DNA from 3 places in the Streptomyces sp. NPDC006365 genome. Region 1 is predicted to be linked to each of the others. Evidence: predicted binding sites of a transcription regulator. Region 1 holds the regulator's gene; each other region holds the start of a gene.

Region 1 (5,414 bases):
ACGTACGAAGAGGGGGTTGGTGAGCGCCTGCTTGTGCAGGGCGTTCGCTCCGGACTCGTGCGTGGCGAGGAAGGCAGTGCCGAGCTGGGCGGCGGTGGCGCCCGCGGCGAGCGCGCCGGCGATCTGGCCGCCGCGCATGATGCCGCCGGCCGCGACGATCGGGAGTCGTACGGCCTCGCGGACCTGCGCGATCAGGGAGAGCAGTCCGATGCCGGAGCCGTCCGTCTCCGGGTTGTCGCGGTGGGTGCCCTGGTGGCCGCCCGCCTCGACGCCCTGCACGATCACCGCGCCGGCGCCCGCCCGCTCCACGGCCTGCGCCTCCTCGACGGTGGTCGCGGTGACCATGGTGAACGTGCCGGCACGGGTGAGGGAGTCCAGGACCTCGCGCGTGGGGCAGCCGAAGTGGAAGGAGACGATCGGCACCGGGTTGTCGAGGAGCACGGCGAGTTTGGCGTCGTAGCCGTCGTCGCGTCCGCTGTCGGGGTCGCCCAGCTTGGTCTCGTACCAGGCCGACTCGCCGGCCAGCTGGTTGGCGTAGACCTCGACGGTGGCGGGGTCGGCGTACTCGGGCTGCGGCATGAAGAGGTTCACGCCGAAGGGCCGGTTCGTCGCCCCGCGCAGCTGCTTGATCTCCTGATACATGCCGTCGGCCGTCTTGTAGCCGGCGGCGAGAAAACCGAGCCCCCCTGCCTCGGACACGGCCGCGGCGAGCTGCGGCACGGAGACGCCGCCCGCCATCGGGGCCTGCACGATCGGAAGGGGGAAAAGATCGGTCAGTGCGGAGGACATGACGGCATGTTGTCACGTCCCCCGGAGAGGACCGAATCCGGCCTTTCACCTGGCATAGGCCAGGGGAAGTGGGCGCCGGTCAGCACCGGCAGGGAAGCCCTGCGGGCACGAGAACAAGCCCCGTTCGGCGACGGTCGAAGCCGGCCAGCCTGCCCGCGATCAGCGCCCGTCAAAGGCATCCTTCAGCCGCGAGACCCTTGCTGCCCGGGCTGACTGTGCCCACCCGGGGGGCCAACCCCTGGTCCCCCGGCCGACCGGACCTACCCGCCCACGTCAGCGCCCGTTGAAGGCATCCTTCAGCCGCGAGAACAACCCTTGCTGCCCGGGCTGGAACTGCCCCGTAGGCCGTTCCTCCCCCCGCAGCTTGGCCAGCTCGCGCAGCAGCCGCTCCTGCTCCACATCGAGCTTGTTCGGAGTCTGGACCTCGACGTGGACGATGAGGTCGCCGCGACCGCCGCCGCGCAGATGCGTGATGCCGCGGCCGTGCAGCGGGATCGACTGGCCGGACTGCGTGCCCGGGCGGATGTCGACCTCCTCCATGCCGTCGAGTGTCTCCAGCGGGACCTTCGTGCCGAGCGCCGCCGCGGTCATCGGGAGGGTGACCGTGCAGTGCAGATCGTCGCCGCGGCGCTGGAAGGCGGGGTGCGGGACCTCGTGGATCTCGACGTAGAGGTCTCCGGCGGGCCCGCCGCCGGGACCGACCTCGCCCTCTCCGGCGAGCTGGATCCGCGTGCCGTTGTCGACACCGGCCGGGATCTTCACGGTCAGGGTCCGGCGGGAGCGGACGCGTCCGTCGCCCGCGCACTCCGGGCACGGGTTCGGTACGACCGTGCCGAAGCCCTGGCACTGCGGGCAGGGCCGGGACGTCATGACCTGGCCGAGGAAGGACCGCGTGACCTGCGAGACCTCACCACGGCCACGGCACATGTCACACGTCTGCGCCGAGGTCCCCGGCGCCGCGCCCTCACCGCTGCACGTGGTGCACACGATCGCCGTGTCGACCTGGATGTCCTTCGTCGTCCCGAAGGCCGCCTCGTCGAGCTCGATCTCCAGGCGGATCATCGCGTCCTGGCCGCGGCGGGTGCGCGAGCGCGGCCCGCGCTGCGACGCCGTACCGAAGAACGCGTCCATGATGTCCGAGAAGTTCCCGAAGCCGCCGGCGCCGAAGCCACCCGCGCCACCGGCGCCCGCCTGGGACAGCGGGTCGCCGCCGAGGTCGTAGACCTGCTTCTTCTGCGGGTCCGACAACACCTCGTACGCGGCGTTGATCTCCTTGAACCGCTCCTGCGTCTTCGGATCAGGATTGACGTCCGGATGCAGCTCGCGGGCGAGTCTCCGGAAGGCCTTCTTGATCTCGTCCTGTGACGCGTCGCGGCGCACGCCGAGTACGGCGTAGTAGTCCGTGGCCACTTACGACTCCGCCAGGATCTGTCCGACGTACCGTGCCACCGCTCGTACCGCTCCCATCGTTCCCGGGTAATCCATGCGGGTCGGTCCGACCACGCCGAGTTTGGCTACTGCCTCGCCGCCCGAACCGTAACCGACGGAGACGACCGAAGTGGAGTTGAGTCCCTCATAGGCGTTCTCATGACCGATCCGCACCGTCATGCCCGAATCGCTTGCCTCACCAAGGAGTCTGAGGAGGACGACCTGCTCCTCCAATGCTTCCAGAACAGGCCGGATCGTGAGGGGAAAGTCATGTCCGAAGCGGGTGAGATTGGCGGTGCCGCCGATCATCAGCCGCTCCTCGGTCTCCTCGACGAGCGTCTCCAGGAGGGTGGAGAGCACCGTCGAGACCGTGCCGCGGTCCTCGGCCTCGAAGGCCTCGGGCAGGTCCTGCACCAGCTGCGGGACGTCCGTGAAACGGCGGCCCGCGACCCGGCTGTTGAGCCGCGCGCGTAGATCCGCCAGGGACGCCTCCCCGAACGGTGCCGGGCAGTCGACCATGCGCTGCTCGACCCGACCCGTGTCCGTGATCAGTACGAGCATGACGCGGGCCGGAGCCAGCGACAGCAGCTCCACGTGCCGCACCGTCGAACGCGTCAGGGACGGATACTGCACCACGGCGACCTGCCTGGTGAGCTGCGCCAGCAGTCGTACGGTCCGGCCCACCACGTCGTCCAGATCGACCGCGCCGTCGAGGAAGTTCTGGATCGCCCGTCGCTCGGGCGCCGTCATCGGCTTGACGCCCGCGAGCTTGTCGACGAAGAGGCGGTAGCCCTTGTCCGTGGGGATGCGTCCGGCGCTGGTGTGGGGCTGCGCGATGTAGCCCTCGTCCTCCAGCGCGGCCATGTCGTTGCGCACCGTCGCCGGGGAGACTCCGAGGCTGTGCCGCTCGGTGAGCGCCTTGGAGCCCACCGGCTCTTCCGTGCCCACGTAGTCCTGGACGATGGCGCGGAGCACTTCGAGCCTGCGTTCACTGAGCATCGCGCACACCTCCAGCTGGTCTTTCCCGTGGGCATCGCCTGTCTGCGGTTGGCACTCAGCGCGTACGAGTGCCAGCATCCCGGCTCAAGTGTACGGCCGTGGGGTAGCGCCCCGGCAAGGGCGGACTCGAGCCGCCGATCCGAGGTGTACGGGCATGTCCTGCTCTGTCGGGGACATACAGCTAGCGTCGTTGCATGACGGTGACTTGGGAAGAGTCCGCGGGATGCTGAACACGGGCTGGGTGGAGTCGGGGTGGGAGGAGCTGACACCCCGAGTCGGGCGGTGCCGTCTTCCCGTGTGGGACTGCACGGTCGGCCTGGTGGTGGGCGACGGGGCGGCGCTCATGGTCGACGCGGGGTCGAGCGTGCCGGAGGGCGTACGGCTGCGTACGGAGGCGCAAGAGCTCCTCGGGGGTGACAGGGTCACCCATCTCGCGCTCACGCATCCCCACTTCGACCATGTCTTCGGGGCGGCGGCGTTCGCCGGGGTCGAGGTTTTCGGAGCGGTGGGCGTTGACCGGGTGCTCGTTCACGACCGCGAAGAGCTGCGCGCGGACGCCGTACGCAATGGCGCCGATCCGATCGAGGCGGCCGAGGCGGCGGATCTCCTCGTCCGGCCGCGGCACCTGGTGTCCGGCGAGTGGACCCTGGACCTGGGCGGCGGCCGACAGGTCCTGCTGGCGAACGTGGGCCCCGGCCATACGCCCCACGATCTGGCGGTACTGGTCCCGGGCACGCCCGGTGCGGACTGCCCGGAGGTCGTCTTCTGCGGCGATCTGGTCGAGGAGTCCGGCGAACCCCAGGCCGGACCCGACGCCGTACCGTCCCACTGGCCCGCGGCCCTGGACCGCCTGCTGGCCCTGGGCGGCGAGGACGCGGTGTACGTCCCCGGGCACGGCGCCGCGGTGGACGCGGCCTTTGTCCGAGCCCAACGGGACGCGCTGGCAAGGCGTTTCGGGGTCTCGTGAAGGTCGCGAAGGTATCGTCTGCCGAATGCGCCAGTACTCACCGGATCTGACCCCTCCCTGGAAGAAGTCCAAGCCGGTAGCGGAGGTCCCGGCGGAGCCGGGCCTGGTCGTCGAGGAGCCCGGCACCGGCTTCTGCGGCGCCGTGATCCGCTGCGAGGCGGCCACGGTCACGCTGGAGGACCGCTTCGGCAAACACCGCGTGTTCCCGCTGGAGCCGCGCGGCTTCCTGCTGGAGGGCCGGGTGGTCACGCTCGTACGTCCGTCGTCGGCGCCGGTGCGTCCCACACGCACGGCCTCCGGCTCGGTGGCCGTCCCCGGCGCCCGCGCCCGCGTGGCCCGGGCCGGGCGCATCTACGTGGAGGGTCGCCACGACGCGGAACTGGTCGAGAAGGTCTGGGGCGACGACCTGCGCATCGAGGGCGTGGTCGTCGAGTACCTGGAGGGCATCGACGACCTCCCGTCCATCGTCGAGGACTTCGCCCCTGGCCCCGACGCCCGCCTGGGCGTCCTGGTCGACCACCTGGTGCCGGGCAGCAAGGAGTCCCGGATCGCGCAGGCGGTGACGAGTGAGTACGCGTTGGTGGTGGGCCATCCGTACATCGACGTCTGGGAGGCGGTGAAGCCGTCGTCGGCGGGGGTCGAGGGGTGGCCCCGCGTGCCCCATGGGCAGGACTGGAAGACGGGCGTCTGCCGGGCGCTGGGCTGGCCGGAGAACACGGGGGCGGCGTGGGAGCGGATCCTTGGCTCGGTGCGCTCGTACAGGGATCTGGAGCCGGCGCTGCTGGGGAGGGTGGAGGAACTGATCGACTTCGTCACGGCGGCGGAGTGAAGGCTGTGTGCGGCAGGGTTTCGCCACGGACAGGCTGAAATTCAGCCTGTCCGGCGATTGAGGACGAGGCCGTTCAGGCCAATCGGGGCCTGAGGGCGAAGCCCCCAGCGGGGTCCGGGGGCAGAGCCCATGGCGGGGGGGAGTTCGGGGCAGTGCCCCGAGGATGGGACGGGTAGGGGCGGCGGGGGCGAAAACCCCTTCAGTCCACCAGGTCCCGCACCACCGCATCCGCCAGCAACCGCCCCCGCAACGTGAGAACGGCGCGGCCCTCGTCGTACGGGCCCGCCTCCAGAAGTCCCTCGCCCAGCGCCCGCCGTGACGCCGCGAGCCCGTCCGGCCTGAGCAAGGACAGCGGGCAGCCCTCCCGGAGCCGCAGCTCCAGCAGGATCCGCTCCACCCGAC
Region 2 (5,414 bases), on a different contig from region 1:
CGCGAGATGGGGATGTGGCGCGGAGCGTTCGACTTCACGTTCACCCTTGACGACCAGATCGCCCAGGGCGACCGCGTCAGTACCCGCTGGACCTGGAACGGCACCCACAAAGGTGACTTCCTGGGGATTCCGTCGACCGGCAGGACGGTCGGCATGACCGGAACGACCATCTTCCGCTGCCGGGAGGACGGCAAGATCGTCGAGGGCTGGTGGCAGTACGACCGGCTGGGGCTGATGGCCCAGCTCGGAGTGCTCGACCCGCTCGAACTCTAGCCGGGAAGCCGAGCAGGCGGCCGGGCATCCGGCTTGGCAGCGCGAAAGGCCCGGTACCCGCGCTTGGGGTACCGGGCCTTTCGCCGGGCGTCGTCAGGGACGTACCGCCCTACTGTCCGAGCTGTCCGTGGCTCAGTGGGAGTGACCGTGGCCGTGGCCCCCGGCCTCCGGCTCCTCCTCGGCCGGCTTCTCGACGACCAGGGTCTCGGTCGTCAGGAGCAGGGAGGCGATGGAGGCGGCGTTCTCCAGGGCGGAGCGGGTGACCTTGACCGGGTCGATGACGCCCTGCTTGACCAGGTCGCCGTATTCGCCGGTCGCGGCGTTGAAGCCCTGGTTCTTGTCGAGCTCGGCCACCTTGGCGGTGATGACGTAGCCCTCGAGGCCCGCGTTCTCCGCGATCCAGCGCAGCGGCTCGACGACGGCCCTGCGGACGACGGCGACACCCGTGGCCTCGTCGCCGGTCTTGCCGAGGGAACCCTCCAGGACCTTCGCGGCGTGGACGAGCGCGGAGCCACCACCGGAGACGATGCCCTCCTCGACCGCGGCACGGGTCGCGGAGATGGCGTCCTCCAGACGGTGCTTCTTCTCCTTGAGCTCGACCTCGGTGGCCGCGCCCACGCGGATCACGCACACGCCGCCGGCCAGCTTCGCGAGGCGCTCCTGGAGCTTCTCGCGGTCCCAGTCGGAGTCCGTGGTCTCGATCTCGGCCTTGATCTGGGCGACGCGGCCCGCGACGTCGTCGGACTTGCCGCCGCCGTCGACGATCGTCGTGTCGTCCTTGGTGACGGTCACGCGCCGGGCGGTGCCCAGCACGTCAAGACCGGCCTGGTCCAGCTTGAGGCCGACCTCCTCGGCGATGACGGTGGCACCGGTGAGGGTGGCCATGTCGCCGAGCATCGCCTTGCGGCGGTCGCCGAAGCCGGGGGCCTTCACGGCCACCGCGTTGAACGTGCCGCGGATCTTGTTCACGACCAGGGTCGACAGGGCCTCGCCCTCGACGTCCTCGGCGATGATCAGCAGCGGCTTGGAGGAGTTGGTCTGGATGACCTTCTCCAGCAGCGGCAGCATGTCCTGGATGGAGGAGATCTTGCCCTGGTGGATCAGGATGTACGGGTCGTCGAGGACGGCCTCCATGCGCTCCTGGTCCGTCACGAAGTACGGCGACAGGTAGCCCTTGTCGAAGGCCATGCCCTCGGTGAAGTCCAGCTCGAGACCGAAGGTGTTGGACTCCTCGACGGTGATGACACCGTCCTTGCCGACCTTGTCCATCGCCTCGGCGATCAGCTCGCCGACCTGCGGGTCCTGGGCGGAAAGCCCGGCGACGGCGGCGATGTCAGCCTTCTCGTCGATCGGACGGGCGGTCGCGAGGAGGTCCTCGGAGATCGCGGCGACGGCCGCGTCGATGCCCTTCTTCAGGGCGGCGGGGGACGCGCCGGCGGCGACGTTCCGCAGGCCCTCGCGCACCAGCGCCTGGGCCAGCACGGTGGCGGTGGTCGTACCGTCACCCGCCACGTCGTTGGTCTTGGTCGCCACCTCCTTCACCAGCTGGACGCCGAGGTTCTCGTACGGGTCCTCGACCTCGACCTCGCGGGCGATGGTGACGCCGTCGTTGGTGATGGTGGGCGCGCCGAACTTCTTGTCGATCACGACGTTGCGGCCCTTGGGGCCGATGGTCACCTTGACCGTGTCGGCCAGCTTGTTGACGCCGCGCTCGAGGGCGCGACGGGCGTCCTCGTCGAACTTCAGGATCTTCGCCATGGAGCTGAGTCAGTCCTTTCGGAAAAAACGAACCGCGCCCCCGGCGCCCGGCTTCTTAGTGGTTGCGGGGGGCCAGGGGCGCAGTTCAAAGCAAACCTGGGTGAATTACTTCTCGATGATCGCGAGCACGTCGCGAGCCGAGAGGACGAGGTACTCCTCGCCGCTGTACTTCACCTCGGTGCCGCCGTACTTGCTGTACAGCACGATGTCGCCGGTCTTCACGTCGAGCGGCAGGCGCTCGCCGTTCTCGAACCGGCCCGGGCCCACGGCGAGGACGACGCCCTCCTGGGGCTTCTCCTTCGCAGTGTCCGGGATGACCAGGCCAGAGGCCGTGGTCTGCTCGGCCTCGACGGCCTGGACCACAATGCGGTCCTCGAGCGGCTTGATGGCAACCTTGGAGCTGGCGGTCGTCACGATCCGACCTCCCCCTTCGGAGATCTCACGGGGTTAACTGTCTGAGGTGGCGACCAGGTCGATCCGTCGTCGCGGGTGCCGGACCTGCCCGTCGCGTTGTTGGCACTCTCCACTGGGGAGTGCCAGACCTGAGACTATGACCGCGATTAGCACTCGGTCAAGCGGAGTGCCAATCGCCTCCGGCGTGTTCGCGGTTATTGGGCACCCTGGGTCGGTGTCGCCGTCCCCTGGGGGCTCCTCCCTCAGACCCCCGTATCGGCCTTGCCGCCTCGTCCTCAAACGCCGGACGGGCTGGATGGCGACAGGTAGTCCTCCAGGCGCGCCACCGTGAAGCCCTGCTCCTGGATGTCGTTCAGCACTCTGGTCGTCGTCTCCGCGAGGGTCGCGCCGTTGCGGCCCTCGGGGCGGAGGATGTCGCCCGCTCGCAGGCGGTCCGGGTCGCGCCACAGGACCACCGCCGTGACTCCGCAGTCCGCTGCTGCTCTGAGCGTGTCGTCGTTGTGGGCGCCGTACGGGGGGCGGAAGAGGCGGGGGCGGATTCCGAAGCGTTGCTTGAGTTTCTCCTGTTGGCCGCAGATCTCGGCTCGCTGGCCGGCGTAGGGGAGGCCGGGCAGGTAGGGGTGGTCCAGGGTGTGGTTCTGGACGCTCGCGCCTACCGCGCGCAGGCGACCGAAGTGCGCGTACCCCGGTCCGACGACGCTGTCCGTGAGGAACATGGTGACCGGCAGCCGAAGTTCGCGGACCATGTCGACGAACCTCGGATCCCGCTCGGCGCTGTCGTCGAAGGTCAGGAAGACCACCTTGTCGCGGGTGGGGACGCGGTCGACGACGGGCGGCAGGCCCGGACCCGCGGGGCGTACGGCGGGGCGGCCGGGTGGCTTCGGCGCCGGGGGGAGCGGGGCGGGCAGGCCCCAGCGGCGGTACGTCGCGGCCGGGAGGCTGTGGGTCCGCAGCGTGGACGTCGCCTTCTTGTCGAGCCGTTCGACCGGGTCGACGGGCCGGGAACAGCCGGTGGCGCCGACGGCGAGCAGTGCGGACGCGAGTACGGCCATGGCGAGAGCGCGACTGAAGCCAGTTCTGCCATCTTGTCGTACGGAACGCATGGTCCCGGATCCTCACAGGCATGAGCCGTACGAGCCCCCCGACACCGCTGCCGGGCGCGCACCATCCACCGACTGGCCCACAATGGAACCGTGGACGATCACGACCCTCTGGCCTCCTTCGCCGCGCTGCTCACCGACCGCGGACGGTTTCTCCTCGACGAGGTGCGGGAGGTCGAACCGGCGCAGGAGCTGGCCGTGGCCACGCGGTTGCGGCGGGAGCATCCCGCCGAGCTCGTGTCCGCGGCGATCGCGCAGGCGCGGTGGCGGCAGCGGGCGGCGGGAAAGTTCGGGGGCGCTGACGCCGGGCGGATGTTCTTTACCGCCAACGGGATCGAGCAGGCGACCCGGGCGACGGTCGCGGCGTACCGGGCGGAGCGTTTCACGGAGCTCGGCGTACGGTCCGTCGCCGATCTCTGCTGCGGCATCGGCGGCGACGCGATCGCCCTCGCCCGCGCGGGGGTACGTGTCCTGGCTGTCGACCGCGATCCGCTGACCTGCGCGGTGGCGCGAGCGAACGCCGACGCGCTCGGACTCGGCGACCTGATCGACGTACGGGAGTCGGATGTCACGGAGGTCGATACATCCTCGCACGACGCGGTCTTTGTCGACCCCGCCAGGCGCGGTGGCAGACAAGGAGGGGCCGCGCGCAGCGGGTCGGTGAGGGGCGGTGGTCGGGTGACGGGCGGGCGTGTTTTCGACCCCGAGGCCTATTCGCCGCCTCTCTCCTGGGCCGTCGAGGCGGCCCTCAAGGCACCTCGTGCCGCGCTGAAGATCGCGCCCGGGATTCCGCACGAGGCGGTTCCGGGCGACGCCGAGGCCGAGTGGGTCTCGGATTCCGGGGACGTGAAGGAGGCCGTGCTGTGGTTCGGCACCGAGCCCGGCCTTGTGCGCGCCACCCTCTTGCCAGGGCCGCGCAGCCTGCGTGGCCGTGGGCTGCCCGATCCTCAAGTCCGGGCGCCGGGGCGGTACTTGTACGAACCAGACGGTGCCGTCATCCGCGCCCATCTGGTCGCGGAGGTCGCCGAGGAGGTCGGCGGCGGACTGCTCGACGAGACGATCGCGTACGTCACCGCGGACGCCGTGACCCCGACCCCGTACGCCACCGCCTACGAGATCACCGACCAGCTCCCCTTCAGCGTAAAGAAGTTGAAGGCGCTGCTCCGAGAGCGCCAAGTCGGCACCCTGACCGTCAAGAAACGCGGCTCGGCGGTCGAGCCGGAGGAACTCCGCCGCAAGGTGAAGCCGCAGGGGCCGAACTCGGCGACAGTGTTCCTGACTCGAGTTCGGGGTGCTCCGACCATGCTGATCGGGCATCCCGTCCAGCGGCGGAAGCCCCCTGGCTAGCCGTCCAGTTGCGCCAGTGTCGCGTTCGACGGCCCCCTGCGGGAACGCTCGGCGCGTGCCACATCCTCCGCTGCTCCCAGGACCCGTACCGCGTTCTGCCAGGTCAGCTTGGCGAGGTCGGGCTTTGACCAGCCGCGGCTGAGGAGTTCGGCGATGAGGTTCGGGTAGCCCGAGACGTCGTGCAGGCCGTCGGGGGTGAAGGCCGTGCCGTCGTAGTCGCCGCCGATGCCGATGTGGTCGATTCCGGCGGCCTCGCGCATGTGGTCCAGGTGGTCGGCGACCGTCGCGGCCGTGGCGACCGGGCGGGGGTGCGAGTCCTCGAAGGCGCGGTGGACCTTCATCGCCTCCGACGTGGTGTCCAGGGAGTGGAAGCCGTGCTCGCGCATGTTCTCGTCCGCCGCCGCCGTCCAGTCGACGGCCGCCTGGAGGACGAACTTCGGCACGAACGTCACCATCGCCACGCCGCCGTTGGCCGGCAGGCGCTCCAGTACGTCGTCGGGAATGTTGCGGGGGTGGTCGCAC
Region 3 (5,414 bases), on a different contig from region 1:
GTCGCCCAGGCTCTGGAGGCCGCCCGCGTCTTCGGCTTCACGACCCTCTCCTGCTCCTCGACGGGCAACCTCGCCGGTGCCGTCGGCGCCGCCGCCGCCCGCGCCGGCTTCCGTTCCTGCGTGTTCATCCCGCACGACCTGGAGCAGGGCAAGGTCGTCATGGCCGCGGTGTACGGCGGAGAGCTCGTCGGCATCGAGGGCAACTACGACGACGTGAACCGCTTCTGCTCCGAGCTGATCGGCGACCCGGCCGGCGAGGGCTGGGGCTTCGTCAACGTCAACCTGCGCCCGTACTACGCCGAGGGCTCCAAGACCCTCGCGTACGAGATCTGCGAGCAGCTCGGCTGGCAGCTCCCCGACCAGCTGGTGGTGCCCATCGCCTCCGGCTCGCAGCTCACGAAGATCGACAAGGGTCTGCAGGAGCTCATCAAGCTCGGGCTCGTGGAGGACAAGCCGTACAAGATCTTCGGCGCCCAGGCCGAGGGGTGCTCGCCGGTGTCCGTCGCCTACAAGGCGGGCCATGACGTCGTACGGCCGCAGAAGCCGAACACGATCGCGAAGTCGCTCGCGATCGGTAACCCCGCCGATGGTCCGTACGTGCTGGACATCGCGCGGCGTACGGGTGGCGCGGTCGAGGACGTCAACGATGAGCAGATCGTGGACGCGATCAAGTTGCTGGCGCGGACCGAGGGCATCTTTGCGGAGACCGCCGGTGGTGTGACGGTGGGGGTTGCGCGCAAGCTGATCGAGAACGGTGTGCTGGATCCGAGCCTCACGACTGTCGTCCTGAACACGGGCGACGGTCTCAAGACGTTGGATGCGGTGGCCGGGACCGGGCTCACCGCCACGATCCGACCCAGCCTGGAGTCGTTCCGAGAGGCCGGCCTCGCGTAGCGCTTCGCGGGAAGGGCTGTATTCAGGCTGCAGGCCGGTGGGGCTGGTCGCTCCCCCACTCTCGACTTCGCTCGAGCGGGGGACCCCCATCGCGGCGGAGCCGCAAATGTCACTCCCCCCGCGCCCCTGGCGGGGCGCTCCAAATCTGACCGGAGGTCATAACCCGATGAGCGTCAACGTTCGCATCCCCACCATCCTTCGCACCTACACCGGCGGTCAGGCCGAGGTCGCCGCTGAAGGGGCGACCCTCGCCGAGGTCATCGCCGACCTGGAGAAGAACCACACCGGTATCGCTGCGCGTGTCCTGGACGATCAGGGCAAGCTGCGTCGGTTCGTCAACGTGTACGTGAACGATGACGATGTGCGGTTCGAGCAGGGGCTGGAGACGGCGACGCCCGAAGGGGCCGGCGTCTCGATCATTCCGGCCGTCGCCGGAGGCTGACCATCCGGTACAGTGCCGGAGGCTGATCGTTACCGTCGGTAATGCAGGTCACTGAGAGTTCATCGAATTGCCCCCTCCGTGAGTTAAACGGAGGGGGCAATTCTGTATGGTTGAGCGCGGTACAGTTGGGGAACTTGGTGCTCCCCCGGGCCGAATGCATGTGCATTCCTGTCGGATGCCCGATAAGAAGTAGCCAAAGTGTGTGGGTCTTTTGCGTCTTTTGCTCCTTTTATGGAGCCCGACTTGCCCCCCTCTAGGGTGAATTCTCCGTACATTCCGGATCGGCCATGCCCAGATTTCTCGTCCGATTGACCTGTTGCAGACGGCAGTTGGGCAGATACATTCAGCCGCGGTCGACGCGTTCCGGCGCACACCCCCAACCGTTGGGGGGTGAGGTCTGACCCGGATCCGCGAAGTGTGGATCTGTGCAAGGGCCAGTAATAGGGGAGTTAGGCATGGCTCAGGGCACCGTCAAGTGGTTCAACGCGGAGAAGGGGTACGGCTTCATCGCGGTCGACGGTGGTGCGGATGTATTCGTCCACTACAGCGCGATTCAGATGGACGGCTACCGCACCCTGGAAGAGGGTCAGCGAGTTGAGTTCGAGATCTCGCAGGGCCAGAAGGGGCCGCAGGCGGACATGGTCCGCGTGGCCGGCTGAAGCACGCGCCGACTGATCTGCAGCGACACGTTCTTCTTCCGAAGGGCTCGTACCTCAAGGGGTACGGGCCCTTCGGCATGTCTGTCGGCACCCCGCCCGCACTGTGGCAGCCGCTTGCACTCGACCACCCCGAGTGCTAATCATTGGCGTTAGCACTCTGAAGGTGAGAGTGACAACGAGGACCGGGTCGGTGAGGCCCGCAGGCCAAGTGGGGCAAGGAACCACGGGGCAGGCAGGCCGTCCGTCGCGGGCGCCAGCGCGGTCCGGAGCAATCCACCCCAGTCCGGGAGGACCACTTCACATGGCCAAGATCATCGCGTTCGACGAGGAGGCGCGGCGCGGCCTCGAGCGCGGGATGAACCAGCTCGCCGACGCCGTCAAGGTCACCCTCGGCCCCAAGGGCCGTAACGTCGTCCTCGAGAAGAAGTGGGGCGCCCCCACGATCACCAACGATGGTGTTTCCATCGCCAAGGAGATCGAACTCGAGGACCCGTACGAGAAGATCGGCGCCGAGCTGGTCAAGGAAGTCGCGAAGAAGACGGACGACGTAGCCGGTGACGGCACGACGACCGCGACCGTCCTGGCCCAGGCGCTGGTCAAGGAAGGCCTCCGCAACGTCGCCGCCGGTGCCAACCCCATGGCTCTGAAGCGCGGTATCGAGAAGGCCGTCGAGGCGGTCTCCGGTGCCCTGCTCGACCAGGCCAAGGACGTGGAGACCAAGGAGCAGATCGCTTCGACCGCCTCCATCTCCGCCGCCGACACCCAGATCGGCGAGCTCATCGCCGAGGCCATGGACAAGGTCGGCAAGGAAGGCGTCATCACCGTCGAGGAGTCCCAGACCTTCGGTCTGGAGCTGGAGCTCACCGAGGGTATGCGCTTCGACAAGGGCTACATCTCGGCGTACTTCGCCACCGACATGGAGCGTATGGAGGCCGTCCTCGACGACCCGTACATCCTGATCGCCAACTCGAAGATCAGCGCCGTCAAGGACCTGCTGCCGCTCCTCGAGAAGGTCATGCAGTCCGGCAAGCCGCTGCTGATCATCGCCGAGGACGTCGAGGGCGAGGCCCTGTCGACCCTGGTCGTCAACAAGATCCGCGGCACCTTCAAGTCCGTCGCCGTCAAGGCTCCGGGCTTCGGTGACCGCCGTAAGGCCATGCTCGGCGACATCGCCATCCTCACGGGCGGCGAAGTCATCTCCGAGGAGGTCGGCCTCAAGCTGGAGAACGCGACCCTGGACCTCCTGGGCCGCGCCCGCAAGGTCGTCATCACCAAGGACGAGACCACGATCGTCGACGGTGCCGGCGACACCGAGCAGGTCGGCGGCCGGGTCAACCAGATCCGCGCCGAGATCGAGAACTCCGACTCGGACTACGACCGCGAGAAGCTCCAGGAGCGCCTGGCGAAGCTGGCCGGCGGCGTGGCCGTCATCAAGGCCGGTGCCGCCACCGAGGTCGAGCTCAAGGAGCGCAAGCACCGCATCGAGGACGCCGTTCGCAACGCGAAGGCTGCCGTCGAGGAGGGCATCGTCGCCGGTGGTGGCGTGGCCCTGCTCCAGGCCACCACGGTCTTCGAGAAGCTGGAGCTCGAGGGTGACGAGGCGACCGGCGCCAACGCCGTGAAGCTCGCCCTGGAGGCCCCGCTCAAGCAGATCGCCGTCAACGGTGGTCTCGAAGGCGGCGTCGTCGTGGAGAAGGTCCGCAACCTTCAGGTCGGCCACGGTCTGAACGCCGCGACCGGCGAGTACGTCGACATGATCGCCGAGGGCATCATCGACCCGGCGAAGGTCACGCGTTCCGCGCTGCAGAACGCCGCGTCCATCGCCGCGCTGTTCCTCACCACCGAGGCCGTCATCGCCGACAAGCCGGAGAAGGCCGCGGCCGGCGCCGGCGCCGGCGGCGGCATGCCGGGCGGTGACATGGACTTCTGATCCGGTTCTTTCGCCGGGGCGGACCCTCCCCCAAGCTCTCGGCTTCGCTCGAGCAGGGGGGACCCCCAGTCCAGTACCGAGGGCGGCATCCCTGTTCGCAGGGGTGCCGCCCTCGGGCGTATCCGGGGGTGTCCTGGGGTGCGTGTGTCGTGGACGTGGCCGGGATCACAGGGGATGGAGTGGCACGGCGGAATGCCGGTGGTGGGTGGGTAGTTGACGCGTACGTGCGGTAGATGCGTATGCACATACCGTTCGGAATGCCGTGCCTGCTCGATGTCTGCCCGACCCCTCCGAGGAGTCCCACACGTGACTGCGACCGCCTCCGCCTCCCGCGCGGCCCAGATTCTGTCCCGGCCCGTTTCCCTGAACGGCCTCACCGTCCCGAACCGGATCGCGATGGCGCCCATGACCCGGGAGTTCTCGCCGGGCGGTATCCCGGGCGAGGACGTGGCCTCGTACTACGCGCGCCGGGCCGCCGCCGGTGTCGGTCTGATCGTCACCGAGGGGACGTACGTCGGTCATGAGTCGGCCGGGCGGAGCGACACCGTCCCGCGCTTTCACGGCGACGAGCAGCTGGCCGGGTGGGCGAAGGTCGCCGAGGCCGTGCACGCGGCGGGCGGGACGATCGTGCCGCAGCTGTGGCACATCGGCATGGTGCGGTCCGCCGGTGAACCCCCGTTCGCGGACGCCCCGGCCATCGGCCCGTCCGGCATCCGCCTCGACGGCACCGAGGGCATGGGCAAGTCCATGACCCCGGCCGACCTGGACGACGTCATCGCGGCCTTCGCCGAAGCCGCTGCCGCCGCCGAGCGGATCGGCTTCGACGGAGTCGAACTGCACGGCGCGCACGGCTACTTGATCGACCAGTTCCTGTGGTCCGACACCAACCGCCGTGCCGACGAGTACGGCGGCGACCTGGTGGCCCGTACGAGGTTCGCAGCGGAGATCGTGGCGGCGGTACGCGCGGCGGTGTCGCCCACCTTCCCGGTGATCTTCCGCTACTCGCAGTGGAAGTCGGGGGCGTTCGACGCCCGTCTCGCTCACTCCCCGTCGGAACTTCAGGCCCTCCTGACCCCGCTGGCCGAGGCAGGCGTGGACGCCTTCCACGCCTCCACGCGCCGCTACTGGCTGCCGGAGTTCGACGGCTCGGACCTGAACCTGGCGGGCTGGACGAAGAGGCTCACCGGCAAGCCCGCCATCACCGTCGGCTCGGTCGGCCTCGACGGCGACTTCGTCCGGGCGTTCGCCGGTGAGGGCTCGACGGTCAGGGGCCTCGACGATCTGCTGGACCGTCTGGAGGCCGAGGAGTTCGACCTCGTCGCCGTCGGGCGCGCCCTGCTCCAGGACCCTCAGTGGGCGGCGAAGGTGCTTGAGGGCCGCTTCGGTGAGCTGGCGCCGTACGACGTGGCGTCGCTGGGATCGCTGAGCTGAGCCGAGCCGAGCCGAGCCGAGCCGGTTGGCTGGTCGGTTCGGAACTCCCCTTCCCCTG

Evidence for each region. The regulator HrcA, encoded in region 1, represses chaperone genes, less so after heat shock. The targets are predictions, from matches to a motif close to TTNGCACTCNGNNNNNCNGAGTGCNAA.
Region 2: the regulator HrcA is predicted to act here: its motif matches at 2,592-2,618, upstream of groES (co-chaperone GroES).
Region 3: the regulator HrcA is predicted to act here: its motif matches at 2,109-2,135, upstream of groL (chaperonin GroEL).

Annotation. Positions count from the first base shown of each region.
Region 1 covers NZ_JBIAHS010000002.1:405,252-410,665, reverse strand. Annotated here, with positions in the region: gene ACFYO0_RS06980 (nitronate monooxygenase) at 1-789, opposite strand, end outside; gene dnaJ (molecular chaperone DnaJ) at 1,063-2,199, opposite strand; gene hrcA (heat-inducible transcriptional repressor HrcA) at 2,200-3,216, opposite strand; gene ACFYO0_RS06965 (MBL fold metallo-hydrolase) at 3,440-4,183, shown strand; gene ACFYO0_RS06960 (DUF3097 domain-containing protein) at 4,209-5,012, shown strand; gene hemW (radical SAM family heme chaperone HemW) at 5,212-5,414, opposite strand, start outside.
Region 2 covers NZ_JBIAHS010000008.1:209,217-214,630, forward strand. Annotated here, with positions in the region: gene ACFYO0_RS23175 (ester cyclase) at 1-273, shown strand, start outside; gene groL (chaperonin GroEL) at 406-2,031, opposite strand; gene groES (co-chaperone GroES) at 2,137-2,445, opposite strand; gene ACFYO0_RS23190 (polysaccharide deacetylase family protein) at 2,721-3,497, opposite strand; gene ACFYO0_RS23195 (methyltransferase domain-containing protein) at 3,639-4,892, shown strand; gene ACFYO0_RS23200 (dipeptidase) at 4,889-5,414, opposite strand, start outside.
Region 3 covers NZ_JBIAHS010000009.1:242,089-247,502, reverse strand. Annotated here, with positions in the region: gene thrC (threonine synthase) at 1-894, shown strand, start outside; gene ACFYO0_RS25350 (MoaD/ThiS family protein) at 1,061-1,336, shown strand; gene ACFYO0_RS25345 (cold-shock protein) at 1,792-1,995, shown strand; gene groL (chaperonin GroEL) at 2,297-3,925, shown strand; gene ACFYO0_RS25335 (NADH:flavin oxidoreductase) at 4,232-5,356, shown strand.